DNA from 3 places in the Streptomyces sp. NPDC002870 genome. Region 3 is predicted to be linked to each of the others. Evidence: riboswitches for the same ligand, from Rfam matches in the RefSeq annotation. Region 3 holds a riboswitch; each other region holds the start of a gene.
The links. A riboswitch is a leader RNA that binds a small molecule or an ion and turns the genes downstream of it on or off. The one in region 3 is predicted to bind thiamine pyrophosphate.

Region 1 (4,434 bases), on a different contig from region 3:
GGGCCGCAGGCCGTACGCGAACTGCTCACCACCTACGGCGGCCACCGCGTCGTGCACGGCCACAGCCCCATTCCGTATCTGCTGGGCGAAGTGGGCACCGAGGACGGCGAGGACGGCACGCGCCCGGTCGTCGAGGGCCCGCATGTGTACGCGGACGGGCTCGCGATCGCCATGGACGGCGGTGTGACCATGGCCGGAAAGCTCCTTGTCGTCCAGCTTCCGCTGCCCAACTGATCCGAGCCCGACAGGCGATTTACTCAAACCCCCTGTCACCCCGTGCCGTAACCGCTCTACCATCGGCTTATCCGTAGCAGGCTCTCCTCCGTTTCTGCCCAACCGCCCGGTCGATGCGGGCAATCCGGCCCTACGGAGCATCGGGGGATGCACATGAACAGCGCTCCGCACCTGCAGACCGAGGACCGCGCCGAATACGAACGCATCCTCGACGACGCACTGCGCAACGCCCATGACCGTCCGGATCTCGCTGCCGTTGGGCAGCGCCTGAACACCGAACAGCTGCGCACGATGGCCCTGAACGCGACGGCAATGATCACCGCCGCCGCCGCTGGCGAGTACGAGCACTACACAAAGATCCGCGAGGAGATGAGAAGCCCCGCGGCCGGCGCCTCCATGCACAACTCCGTGCTTTCGCCCGCCGTCGGCGAGGCCTCCGAACGCGGCGCGGGAATCGCCGCCGTCATAGCCGTGCTCGCCCCGGTGCTCGCCGGGACGGCCGCGGTGATCTTCCTGCTGGTCGGCTACATCCTGAAGATGCTCAGCCCCACGCCGTCGTTCGCGGATGCCCTGGTGTCCGCGGGCTGGTTCTTCGGGGCTCTCACGGCGGCCGCCATTCTGGTCGCCGCGATCGGGCTGCTGCTCACCGCCCTGCGCAACGGCGCGACGCAAGTCCCGGCCGAGGAGTCGACGGGCGAGCTGCCCGACGAGGTGTCCCGGGCCAAGGAGGCCTGGCGGCACGCCCTGCTGGAGCGCGGCCTGCTGCCCTTCCTGCGGGCAGCGCTGGCGGACCCCAGCGCCGACCCGACCTCCGCGGACCCGCCGCGCCATGTGAGCCGTATCCCCAAGATCGGCTACAGCGGCCCGGACTACTCGAGCCCGAGCGAGGGCTCGACGGCGGGACAGCGGCCCACCTTCACCAGCCCGGACTTCACCAGCCCGGAATTCGGCGGCCCCGAGCACCAGCCGGAGTGAGCCCCGGTCGGCGCTCGTGGCCGCACGTCATCGCGGGATCACGCCGCCATCACTCCGGCATCACTCCGCGATTGGCAGATAGACGCGGTTGCCGGCGGCGGCGAACTCCTTGGACTTCTCCGCCATGCCGTCCTCGATCTCCTGCTGGGACTGCGGAGACTGCTCGGTCTGCTCGGTCTGCTGCGAGCCCCCGTGCTGCCGCCGGATGTCCTGCGAGATCTTCATGCTGCAGAACTTCGGGCCGCACATCGAGCAGAAGTGCGCGGTCTTCGCCGGCTCCGCCGGGAGCGTCTCGTCGTGGAACTCCCGTGCCGTGTCCGGGTCGAGGGCCAGGTTGAACTGGTCCTCCCACCGGAACTCGAAGCGGGCGTCGGACAGCGCGTCGTCCCACTCCTGCGCACCCGGGTGCCCCTTGGCGAGATCCGCCGCATGCGCAGCGATCTTGTAGGTGATGACGCCGGTCTTCACGTCGTCACGGTTGGGCAGGCCCAGGTGCTCCTTGGGCGTGACGTAGCAGAGCATCGCCGTGCCCCACCAGGCGATCATCGCCGCCCCGATGCCAGAGGTGATGTGGTCATACGCCGGGGCCACGTCCGTGGTGAGCGGGCCGAGCGTATAGAAGGGGGCCTCCTCGCAGATCTCCTGCTGGAGGTCGATGTTCTCCTTGATCTTGTGCATGGGGACGTGACCGGGTCCTTCGATCATCGTCTGCACATTGAAACGCTTGGCGATGGAGTTGAGTTCCCCGAGCGTGCGCAACTCAGCGAACTGCGCCTCGTCGTTGGCGTCCGCGATCGAGCCGGGCCGCAGCCCGTCGCCGAGGGAGTACGTCACGTCGTACGAGGCGAGGATCTCGCAGAGCTCCTCGAAGTTCTCGTACAGGAACGACTCCTTGTGGTGCGCCAGGCACCAGGCCGCCATGATCGAGCCGCCGCGCGAGACGATGCCGGTCTTGCGGCGGGCCGTCAGCGGCACGTACCGCAGCAGCACGCCCGCGTGGACCGTCATGTAGTCGACACCCTGCTCGGCCTGCTCGATGACCGTGTCCTTGTAGACCTCCCAGGTCAGCTCCTCGGCCTTGCCGTCGACCTTCTCGAGCGCCTGGTAGAGCGGCACGGTGCCGATCGGCACGGGGGAGTTGCGCAGCACCCACTCCCGGGTGGTGTGGATGTTGCGGCCGGTGGAGAGGTCCATGACCGTGTCCGCGCCCCAACGCGTCGCCCAGGTCATCTTCTCGACCTCCTCCTCGATGGAGGAGGTGACGGCGGAGTTGCCGATGTTGGCGTTGACCTTCACCAGGAACCGCTTGCCGATGATCATCGGCTCGATCTCCGGGTGGTTGACGTTGGCGGGCAGGACGGCCCGGCCCGCCGCGATCTCCTCGCGTACCACCTCTGGGGAGACGTTCTCGCGGATCGCGACGTACTCCATCTCCGGAGTGATCTCGCCACGGCGGGCGTACGCGAGCTGCGTCACCGCCTGTCCGGCCCGGCCCCGTCGGGGCTGGCGCGGGCGGCCCGGGAAGACCGCGTCGAGGTTGCGCAGGCCGCCCCTCGGCGAGGTGTGCTTGATTCCGTCGTCCTCGGGGCGGACCGGGCGGCCCGCGTACTCCTCGGTGTCGCCGCGGCCGATGATCCAGTTCTCCCGCAGCGGGGGCAGGCCGCGGCGGACGTCGGTTTCGACGGTGGGGTCGGTGTACGGCCCGGACGTGTCGTACAGCGTCACGTCCTTGCCGTTGGTGAGGTGCACCTGGCGGACCGGCACCCGGAGGTCGGGGCGTGAGCCCTCGACGTATCCCTTGTGCCAGCCGATGGACTTCCCGCCCTCGTCGTTCTGATTCGAGGCAGGCGTGCGTGCGTCCGATACGGTCATGAGACCTACTCCCTACGCCGGCATTACCCGGTAACAGGTTCGGCGGTCGACGCAGCGGCTTCCGTAATCGGCGTACTGGCTTCAGCCAGTCGGCGAATGCGGAGGTCAGCGTCCTCTCAGCCCGGTGCTCCGAGCTCCCGCGTGTGCAAAGGTGACACCACGCTAGCGTCATTTCTGGCGCGCTGAACAGAGGGCCCCCGTCGTTCTTGCGATGATCGGTCTGTGACCTACTCGCCGCCCCCTTCGCCGCAGACGCCCGAACCCCACGGCCACTCGCACAGCCATGGGCCCGCCGCGCCTGTCTCGCAGCATCTCCGCAAGGTCATCGCCGCGGTGCTGATTCCCTTCGCCGCCGCGGTCGTCGTGGGCCTTCTCGTCCTCTGGCCGGGCGGCGCGCCCGGCCATGAGCGCAGCGGTGTCGGTTTCGACCGGCAGACCGAGCAGGGCAGGGTGGTGCAGGTCGACAAGGTCAACTGCAAGGACGTGAACGCCGCGCAGGTCCCGCCGACCGGCGATACCTCCACGCCCGAGGGGCGCGAAGCGGTCAATGCCCAGCAGGGCAGCTGCGAGAAGGCGACGATCGAGGTCACCAGCGGCAAGGACAAGGGCCGTAAGTTCATCGAGATCGTCCAGCCGGACGCGCCGCGGCAGTTGGACAAGGGCCAGGGGGTGGTGGTCGCGTACGCCCCCGACGCGCCGCGTGACCTGCAGTACTCCGTGACCGATGTGGACCGTGAGCTCCCGATGGCGCTGCTGGCCGGGATCTTCGCGCTCGCGGTGGTGCTGGTGGGACGGATGAAAGGCGTGATGGCGCTGGTCGCGCTGGCCATCTCGTTCGCCGTACTGACCCTGTTCATCCTGCCCGCGATCCTGCAGGGCTCGAATCCGCTGATCGTCGCGGTGATCGGGGCGAGCGCCATCATGCTGGTCTCGCTCTATCTGTGCCACGGCTTCACCGCCCGCACCTCGGTCGCGGTCCTCGGCACGTTGATCTCGCTGCTGCTGACCGGGCTGCTCGGCTCGCTCTTCATCGGCTGGGCGAGCCTGACCGGCAACACCGACGACAACACCGGTCTGATTCACGGTCTGTATCCGAACATCGACATGAGCGGTCTGCTGCTGGCCGGCGTCATCATCGGATCGCTCGGCGTGCTCGACGATGTGACGGTGACCCAGACCTCAGCGGTCTGGGAACTGCGTCAGGCTGACCCGAACATGGGCCCGCGGGCACTGTACCGGGCCGGGATCAGAATCGGCCGGGACCACATCGCTTCCGTCGTCAACACACTCGTACTCGCTTACGCGGGTGCGGCGTTGCCGCTACTGCTGCTCTTCTCGATCGCGCAGAGCAGT
Region 2 (4,434 bases), on a different contig from region 3:
ACGCCGAGCGGCAGCATCAGCAGCGCGTCGAAGCCGCGCACCAGTCGGCCCGCCTTCCGGGTGAGCGCGGTCGCGGCGAGACCGCCGACGGCGAGCGCGATGGCGGTCGCGACGAGCGCGTAACGCAGCGAGTTCCACACGGCGTCGATGGGCGGTACGAGGAACACCCCACCGCTCGCATCGTCGGAGGCGAGCGCCCGGTAGTAGCCGAAGCCATAACCGCCGGGACCGTCGAAGGAGCGCTCGACCAGGACGCCGAGCGGGGCCAGGAGCAGCAGCAGGATCGTGGCGAGCACCGCGCCGAGCAGCGCCCACTGCCCCGCCCCACGCGGTCGCCGCGCGGTCTGCGCCGGGTCCACCAGCTTCAGCGCTGTCTCCCGCCGCCGAACCGTCCGCGCGTGCACGGCGAGGATCGCGCCGACCGCGGCGAACTGCAGCAGTGTGAGCACCGCCGCCGTGGGCAGATCCAGCAGTTGAGCCGTCTGCCGGTAGATCTCCACCTCAACTGTGGACAAGCCCGGCCCGCCGAGGATCTGTACGACACCGAAGGAGGTGAAGGTGAACAGAAAGACGATCAGGGCCGCCGCGGCCACGGCGGGCGCGAGCGCGGGCAGCGTCACCCGTCGCCAGGCCGTCAGCCGCCCGGCGCCCAGGACTCGCGCGGCCTCCTCCTGACGCGGGTCGAGTTGCGACCACAGTCCGCCCACGGTCCGTACGACCACGGCGTAGTTGAAGAAGACATGGGCGAGCAGGATCGCCCAGACAGTCGTGTCCAGCCTGACGCCCCACAGCTCGTCGAGCAGCCCGCCGCGACCCAGCAGCGCCAGGAACGCCGTCCCCACGACGACGGTCGGCAGCACGAACGGAACAGTGACCACCGCCCGCAGCAGCCGCTTCCCGGGAAAATCGAGGCGGGCGAAGACGTACGCGCCGGGCAGCGCGATCAGCAGGGTGAGCGCGGTGGAGGCGAGCGCCTGCCAGGTGGTGAACCACAGCACCTGCTGAATGTCCGAGCGGCCCAGCACCTCGCCGATCCGCCCGAACTGCCATACCCCGTCGATCTCCAGACCGCGGCCCACGATCGCGACGACGGGGTAGGCGAAGAAGACCGCGAAGAACGCGACGGGCCCGGCCATCAGCCCGAGCCGCGCCGCATTCCCGCGGACGGACCTGCTTACTTCAGTACGAGCGAGGACCACGACTGAACCCACTGCTCACGGTTCTTGGCGATCTTGTCGGGCGCGACGGTCTCCGGCTTGTCGACGACCGCGCCGAACTTGGTGAACAGCTCGGGCAGCTTCGCATCCTTGACCACCGGGTTCACGAACATGTTCAGCGGCATGTCCTCCTGGAACTTCTTGGAGACCAGGAAGTCCAGCAGGGCCTTGCCGCCCGCCTCGTTCTTCGCGCCGTCGAGAAGACCCGCGAACTCCGTCTGGCGGAAGCAGGTTCCCGTCGCGACACCGGTGGGTGCCTCGGTCGGCTGCGGCTCGGCGAAAAGCACCTCGGCCGGCGGGCTGGAGGCGTACGAGACGACCAGCGGCCGGTCCGCCTTGGCCTTCTTGCCACCGGCCGAACCGGAGAACTCCTCGTTGTACGCCTGCTCCCAGCCGTCGACGACCTTGACGCCGTTGGCCTTCAGCTTCTTCCAGAAGTCCTGCCAGCCTTCGTCGCCGTAATGGCCGACGCTGCCGAGGAGGAAGCCGAGACCGGGCGACGAGGTCGCGACATTCTCGGTGACGAGGAGGTTCTTGTACTCGGGCTTGATCAGGTCGTCGAAGGACTGCGGGGGCGCGAGCTTCTTGTCGGCGAAGTACTTCTTGTCGTAGTTGACGCAGATGTCGCCGGTGTCGACGGGCGTGACACGGTGCTTGTCCTTGTCGAGCTGCACCTCTTCGGGCACCTGGCCGAGGCCCTTGGCGACGTACGGCGTGAACAGGTCGTGGTCGAGCGCCCGCGAGAGCAGGGTGTTGTCGACGCCGAAGAAGACATCGCCCTGCGGGGAGCCCTTGGTGAGGATCTCCTTGTTGAGCGCCGCACCCGCGTCACCGCTCTTCAGTACCTTGACCGTGTAGCCGGTCTCCTGGGTGAACTCCTTCAGCACGGCCGGGGTGGCGGCGAAGGAGTCATGGCTGACGAGCGTCACGGTCTTGGACTTCGAGCCGCCGGAGGAGGAGTCCTTGGACTCCCCGCCGCAGGCCGCGAGGGTGGATATGCCGAGAGCGGCGGCGACGGCGGTAACCGTCAGCTTCTTGGTGGTGCTCACTGAGATTCCTCCTGGAGTGACCAGGAAGAGACGCGGCCCTGCTCACAAGGTGAGCAGGGCGCAACAGCTTGAGTGGTGTCCGAACTTCCTACCCAGAATGACCTGGGCAAGGTTCAGAGGGTCTGCGACCGCTGTGCTTGTTCATAGCGGTCGCACTCTCAGCGCTGTGGCGCTCCCCTGTCGGAATATGAAAATGTCCGAGCCAAGATTACCGCTCGGATGCCGCGAGCTGTCCGCACGCTCCGTCGATCTCCTGGCCACGGGTGTCGCGGACGGTGACGGGCACGCCATGGGCCGCGATGGCCTCCACGAACGCCTTCTCGTCCTCGGGACGGGAGGCCGTCCACTTCGATCCAGGCGTCGGGTTGAGCGGGATCAGGTTCACATGGACCCGCTTGCCCTTGAGGAGGCGGCCCAGCAGATCGCCCCGCCACGCCTGGTCGTTGATGTCCCTGATCAGTGCGTACTCGATGGAGATACGGCGGCCGGACTTCTCCGCGTACTCCCAGGCGGCGTCCAGCACCTCCCGTACGTTCCAGCGGGTGTTGACCGGGACGAGCGTGTCGCGCAGCTCATCGTCCGGCGCGTGCAGCGAGACGGCGAGACGGCACTTGAAGCCCTCGTCGGCGAAGCGCAGCATCGCGGGAACCAGGCCGACGGTCGACACGGTGATGCCGCGCTGTGAGAGCCCGAGCCCGTCAGGCTCGGGGTCGGTGAGGCGCCGGATGGAGCCGACGACCCGCTTGTAGTTGGCGAGCGGCTCGCCCATACCCATGAAGACGATGTTGGACAGCCGCGTCGGGCCTCCCGGCACCTCGCCGTCTCGCAGAGCGCGCATGCCGTCGACGATCTGGTGCACGATCTCGGCGGTCGACAGATTGCGGTCGAGCCCCGCCTGCCCGGTCGCGCAGAAGGGGCAGTTCATCCCGCAGCCGGCCTGCGACGAGATGCACATCGTCACCCGGTCGGGGTAGCGCATCAGCACGGACTCCACGAGCGTGCCGTCGTGCAGCCGCCACAGCGTCTTGCGGGTGGTGTCGTCGTCGCACGAGATGTGCCGTACGACCGACATCAGATCGGGCAGCAGCTCGGACGCGAGCTTCTCTCGCGCGGCGGCGGGTATGTCGGTCCACTGGGCGGGGTCGTGGGCGTACCGCGCGAAGTAGTGCTGCGAGAGCTGCTTGGCGCGAAACGGCTTCTCGCCGATCGCGGCGACGGCGTCCTTGCGCTCGGCGGGCGTGAGGTCGGCGAGGTGCCGCGGGGGCTTCTTGGCTCCGCGGGGCGCGACGAAAGTGAGTTCTCCGGGCTTGGGCATGGTGATACCAGTGTCGCAGAGATACGAAGAGGGGCCCGCCGCCTGTGGACAGCGAGCCCCTCATGCATAAAAGTGCAGGTCAGATGGGTCAGCCGGATCCGACGAAGATCACCATCAGCAGCCACACCACCGGAGCCGTGGGCAGCAGGGAATCCAGCCGGTCCATGATGCCGCCATGCCCCGGGAGCAGGGTGCCCATGTCCTTGATGCCCAGGTCCCGCTTGATCATCGACTCGCCCAGGTCGCCGAGCGTGGCGCTGACCGCGACCGCGAAGCCCAGCAGCAGACCCTGCCACCAGGTGCCGTCCTCGATGAGGAACTGCATGCACAACGCACCCGCGCCCATCGCGAACGCCACCGCGCCGCCCAGGCCCTCGCGGGTCTTCCCGGGGCTGATGCGCGGCGCGAGCTTGTGGCTGCCGAAGCGCCAGCCGACGGCGTACGCGCCCGTGTCGCTGACCACGGTCAGCAGCAGGAAGGTGAGCACCCGCTGCGGACCGTCGTCCGCAGTGAGCATCATCGCGACGAACGTCGCCAGGAAAGGAACGTAGAAAGCTGCGAAGACGCCCGCCGTGACATCCTTCAGATAGCCGTCGGGAGGCTCGGTCATCCGCCAGACCAGCACCGCCAGCGCTGTGAGCGCCATGGCGACCCAGGCGCCCTCCGCGCCGCGCACATAGCCGGCCACCACCATCGCCGCGCCGCCCACCGCGAGCGGCACCAGCGGAGCCTTGATCTGCCTGCGCTCCTCCAGCCGCGAAGTGAGTTCCCACAGCCCGACCACGACGGCGACCGCTATCACGCCGACGAACACGGCCTTGACGATGAAGAGCGACGCAACGATCACAGCGCC
Region 3 (4,434 bases):
GCGCGGGCGGCAGGGACCGGCAGATCGCCCTGCCCCAGATGCAGCACGTCGGAGCCGATGGCATGGGCCACGTCCGCGCGGTCGTTCACGGCGAGCAGCTTGCCGTGCCGACGGCAGGCGTCGGCGAAGACCTGGAGGTGCTCCAGCTCCTCGGCCGCCTCCATGCCCTTGTCGCGCAGCTGCACGATGTCGACCCCCGAGGCGAGCACGGCGTCGAGGAACCCGGCGAGGTCGCCCTGCTGCTTGCGGGCGTCCGTGCAGAGATAGATCCGGGCGTCGGACAGCAGCGCACGAGCCGTGGACATGGGTGTTCCCCCCGGGTGGGTCGGCGGCGTGCGGGCAGGCACCACTGACCCCCGCCCGCACACCGCGTGGTGTTGTCTTCAGGACGTCAGACGGCGAGCGCCTGGGCCCGGCGCTTCACCTCCGTGCCGCGATTCTCGCTGAGCGCCTGCGCGGGCGTGCCCGGCAGGGTCGGGTCGGGGGTGAAGAGCCACTCGAGCATCTCTTCGTCGGTGAAGCCGTCGTCCCTCAGGAGCGTCAGGGTCCCGGCGAGACCCTTGACCACCTTGTTGCCGTCGATGAAGGCGGCAGGCACCTGAAGCGCGCGGTTCTCACCACGGCGTACGGCGATCAGCTGGCCTTCCTTGACCAGCTGCCGTACGCGTGTCACCTCGACATCGAGCATTTCCGCGATGTCGGGAAGGTGGAGCCAGGCGGGGACGAGAGCATCGATCTTTGCGTCAATCTCGGTCACAGGACAAGCGTGCCATCCCGGACTGACAGTCGGTACCCGGACCCTGGACACGAGCCCGCATTCAGCCCTGGACAGCCGCCGCCTTCAGAGGGACGGACGGGTCGGCGGCCAGGTCCGGATCCAGCCGTGCGCCGGCCAGGATGAGCTTGCGCCCTTGCGCCAGATCGCGGGCCCGGCCGACGGCCAGGAGCGCGACCAGCGCGCCCTCACGCAGCCACAGCACCGACCAGGCGGCGTCCGCCGGATTGCCCCGCCACACCCTCGTGTCGGCGGCCGGGTGATGGCCCGCGTACTGCACAAAGCGTCCGAACTGCTCGGACCAGAAGTACGGCACCGGGTCGTAGACCTCGGGCGCCTGCCCCAGTGCGCTCGCCAGGACATTGGCGGCGACCGTGCGCGGCCCGTGCAGGGCGTTGTCCCAGTGGTGCACGAGCAGCCGCTCGCCATAGCGGCCGGACGGGAAGGAGGCGCAGTCCCCGACGGCGTACACATCGGGCAGCGAGGTGCGCAGATGCTCGTCGGCGGTGATTGCGCCGTCCGGGCCCAGCTCGATGCCGGAGCCGGCGAGCCAGCGGGTGGCGGGTCGTGCGCCGATGCCGACGACCACCGCCCCGGCCCGGAGCTGCCGGCCGTCCGCGAGGATCACCGTGCCGGGCTCGACGTCGGCCACGCGCGCGTGGGTGAGCAGTTCGACGCCGTACTCCGCGTACCAGTCGGTCATCGGGGCGGCGACCTCGGCGGGCAGGGCGTACGCGAGGGGGCGGTCGGCGGCCTCGACGACGGTGACCGTGCAGCCCGCCTCGCGGGCGGCCGTCGCGAACTCCGCGCCGATCCAGCCGGCGCCGACGACCACGATGTCGTGCTGCCGTGCGAGGACGGGGCGCAGCCGGTCGGCGTCGTCGAGGGTGCGCAGCAGGTGGACGCCCGGGACACCTTCGGCGCCGGGCAGCGTGATCGGCTCCGCGCCGCTGGCGATGACGAGGACGTCGTACGGGACGACTCCCGCCTCTGTGTCCAGTTCGTGCGCCTGCGGGCGTACGCCGGTCACCTCGCAGCCCAGCCGCAGTTCGATGTCGAGCACCTCGAAGTCGAGCTCGAAGGCCGACCCCTCCGCCGTGCCGAGCAGGATCGCCTTGGAGAGGGGTGGCCTGTCGTACGGCTGGTGGGGTTCGGCGCCGATCACGGTGACCGGTCCCGCGAAGCCCTGTTCCCGCAGGGCCACGGCGGTCTGCACACCGGCCATCCCCGCGCCGACGACGACCACGCGCCGCGCGCCCTGTGCTGTCTGCTGCTCGCTCACCCGACAACCTTACGCACCTGATGGACCGTCAGGTCGCTGGCTGCTCCACAACGCTCGTCCCGCTGCCCTCCTGGGACTCCCACTCCCAGGTCTCCTCCAGGCGGACTCGCCCGTCCTCGAGCTCGACCACGGTCGAGACGCAGTGCCCGGAGGCCGTCCGGCCGTCCGTCTTCAGCTGGACGTACCGGAAGTCCAGCCGGTCGCCCTCCCGCGTCCCCACAAGGTGGCCGCGTACGACGTCGCCGCCCTCGTACTCGGCCCAGATGCGGCCGTCCCGCTCGTGGTACGTGAACCGGGTGCGGGTCCCCACCTGGCCCGGAGCCTGGTCGGCGACCGGCGAGAGTACAAGTCCGTCGAGCGACCGTGCCACAGCGGCTGCTCCCTTACTGCGAGTTGGGGGCTGGGGTTAGGGTGGCCACCGTAAGGCACTCGCGGGAGTCCGGACGCACCGGGCTGAGAGGGAGGCTGGGCGGCCTCCGACCGTACGAACCTGATCCGGGTCATGCCGGCGAAGGGAGGGGCTGGACGCCCATGTCTCGTACATCAGATGTCCTCGTGGTCGGGGGCGGAATCATCGGCCTGGTCACGGCCTGGCGTGCGGCGCAGCGCGGACTGCGCGTCGCCGTCGTCGATCCGGAGCCGGGCGGCGGGGCCGCGCAGGTCGCGGCTGGCATGCTCGCCGCCGTGACCGAGCTGCACTACGGCGAGCAGACGCTGCTCCGCCTCAGCGTGGAGTCCGCCCGGCGCTATCCGGCGTTCGTCGCCGAGCTCGAGGAGGCGAGCGGGCAGCGTGTCGGCTACCGCGCATGCGGCACGCTGGCCGTCGCCCTGGACGCCGACGACCGTGCGCACCTGCGTGAACTGCACGCCCTGCAGCGGCGCTCCGGCCTGGAGTCGGAGTGGCTGGCCGGGCGCGAATGCCGCCGTCTGGAGCCGATGCTCGCGCCGGGCGTACGCGGGGGCCTGCGGGTCGACGGCGATCACCAGGTCGATCCGCGGCGGCTGACCGCGGCGCTGGTGACGGCCTGCGAGCGGGCCGGGGTGGTCTTCCATCGCGGCTGGGTGGAGCGTCTTTCCGTGGTACGGGACCGGGCGGTCGGAGCAGTGCTGAGGGATGCCGTCGAGCTCACCGCGGACCAGATCGTCCTCGCGGGCGGCTCGCTGAGCGGCAGGCTCGGCGGTGTGCCGGTGGATGTGCTGCCTCCGGTGCGGCCGGTGAAGGGCCAGGTTCTGCGGCTCACCGTGCCGCCCGCGTACGCGCCCTTCCTCTCCCGGACCGTACGGGCCGTGGTGCGCGGCAGCCACGTCTATCTGGTGCCGCGCGAGAACGGTGAGCTGATCGTCGGGGCGACCAGCGAGGAGCTCGGCTGGGACACCACGGTCACCGCCGGCGGGGTGTACGAGCTGCTGCGCGACGCGCACGAGCTGGTGCCCGGCATCACGGAGCTGCCGCTCACCGAGACCCGCGCGGGGCTGCGCCCCGGCTCCCCGGACAACGCTCCACTGCTGGGCCCGACCGCCCTGCCCGGTCTGCATCTGGCCACCGGCCATCACCGCAACGGGGTGCTCCTCACGCCCGTGACCGGCGATGTGATGGCCGCCGTGCTGGTCACCGGCGAGCTGCCGGACGAGGCCCGCCCCTTCACACCTCGCCGCTTCTCCCCCGTGCCCCAGGAGCAGCCCGCATGAACCTCCTGAACGTCTCCGTCAACGGCGAGGCCCGTGAGCTCGCCACCGGGACCACCCTGGACACCCTGGTGGCGGACCTCACCGCCGCCCCTTCCGGGGTCGCGGCCGCGGTCAACGAAGCGGTCGTCCCGCGCAGTCAGTGGTCCGGCACCCTCCTCGACGACGGCGACCGCGTCGAGGTTCTCACCGCAGTGCAGGGAGGCTGACGGGCATGGCCGACGACCGTCTCACCATCGGCGGCAGCACGTTCAACTCCCGCCTGATCATGGGTACCGGCGGGGCGCCCAGCCTCGACGTACTCGAACGCTCCCTCGTCGCCAGCGGCACCGAACTCACCACCGTCGCGATGCGCCGCCTCGACCCGACCGTCCAGGGCTCCGTGCTGTCCGTCCTGGAGAGGCTGAACATCCGCGTCCTGCCCAATACGGCGGGCTGCTTCACGGCGGGCGAGGCCGTGCTGACCGCCCGGCTCGCGCGCGAAGCCCTCGGCACCGACTGGATCAAGCTCGAGGTCGTCGCTGACGAGCGCACCCTGCTGCCCGATCCGATCGAGCTGCTGGAGGCGGCAGAGACCCTGGTCGACGACGGCTTCACGGTCCTGCCGTACACCAATGACGATCCGGTGCTCGCCCGGAAGCTGGAGGACGCTGGCTGCGCGGCGATCATGCCTCTGGGCTCGCCGATCGGC

Region 1: another riboswitch for thiamine pyrophosphate. It lies ahead of thiC (phosphomethylpyrimidine synthase ThiC); the one in region 3 lies ahead of thiO (glycine oxidase ThiO).
Region 2: another riboswitch for thiamine pyrophosphate. It lies ahead of ACFYWY_RS15910 (thiamine ABC transporter substrate binding subunit); the one in region 3 lies ahead of thiO (glycine oxidase ThiO).

What each region holds. Positions count from the first base shown of each region.
Region 1 is NZ_JBIAPW010000003.1:191,414-195,847, reverse strand. Features, by position in the region: gene ACFYWY_RS05485 (metallophosphoesterase) at 1-234, shown strand, start outside; gene ACFYWY_RS05480 (hypothetical protein) at 382-1,209, shown strand; gene thiC (phosphomethylpyrimidine synthase ThiC) at 1,270-3,081, opposite strand; TPP riboswitch at 3,074-3,232, opposite strand; gene ACFYWY_RS05470 (YibE/F family protein) at 3,304-4,434, shown strand, end outside.
Region 2 is NZ_JBIAPW010000011.1:9,570-14,003, forward strand. Features, by position in the region: gene ACFYWY_RS15905 (ABC transporter permease) at 1-1,136, opposite strand, end outside; gene ACFYWY_RS15910 (thiamine ABC transporter substrate binding subunit) at 1,175-2,266, opposite strand; TPP riboswitch at 2,334-2,455, opposite strand; gene rlmN (23S rRNA (adenine(2503)-C(2))-methyltransferase RlmN) at 2,475-3,581, opposite strand; gene ACFYWY_RS15920 (phosphatidate cytidylyltransferase) at 3,670-4,434, opposite strand, start outside.
Region 3 is NZ_JBIAPW010000001.1:505,963-510,396, reverse strand. Features, by position in the region: gene thiE (thiamine phosphate synthase) at 1-305, opposite strand, end outside; gene ACFYWY_RS02300 (Rv2175c family DNA-binding protein) at 392-757, opposite strand; gene ACFYWY_RS02295 (NAD(P)/FAD-dependent oxidoreductase) at 819-2,000, opposite strand; gene ACFYWY_RS02290 (hypothetical protein) at 2,086-2,427, opposite strand; TPP riboswitch at 2,479-2,591, shown strand; gene thiO (glycine oxidase ThiO) at 2,589-3,746, shown strand; gene thiS (sulfur carrier protein ThiS) at 3,743-3,952, shown strand; gene ACFYWY_RS02275 (thiazole synthase) at 3,958-4,434, shown strand, end outside.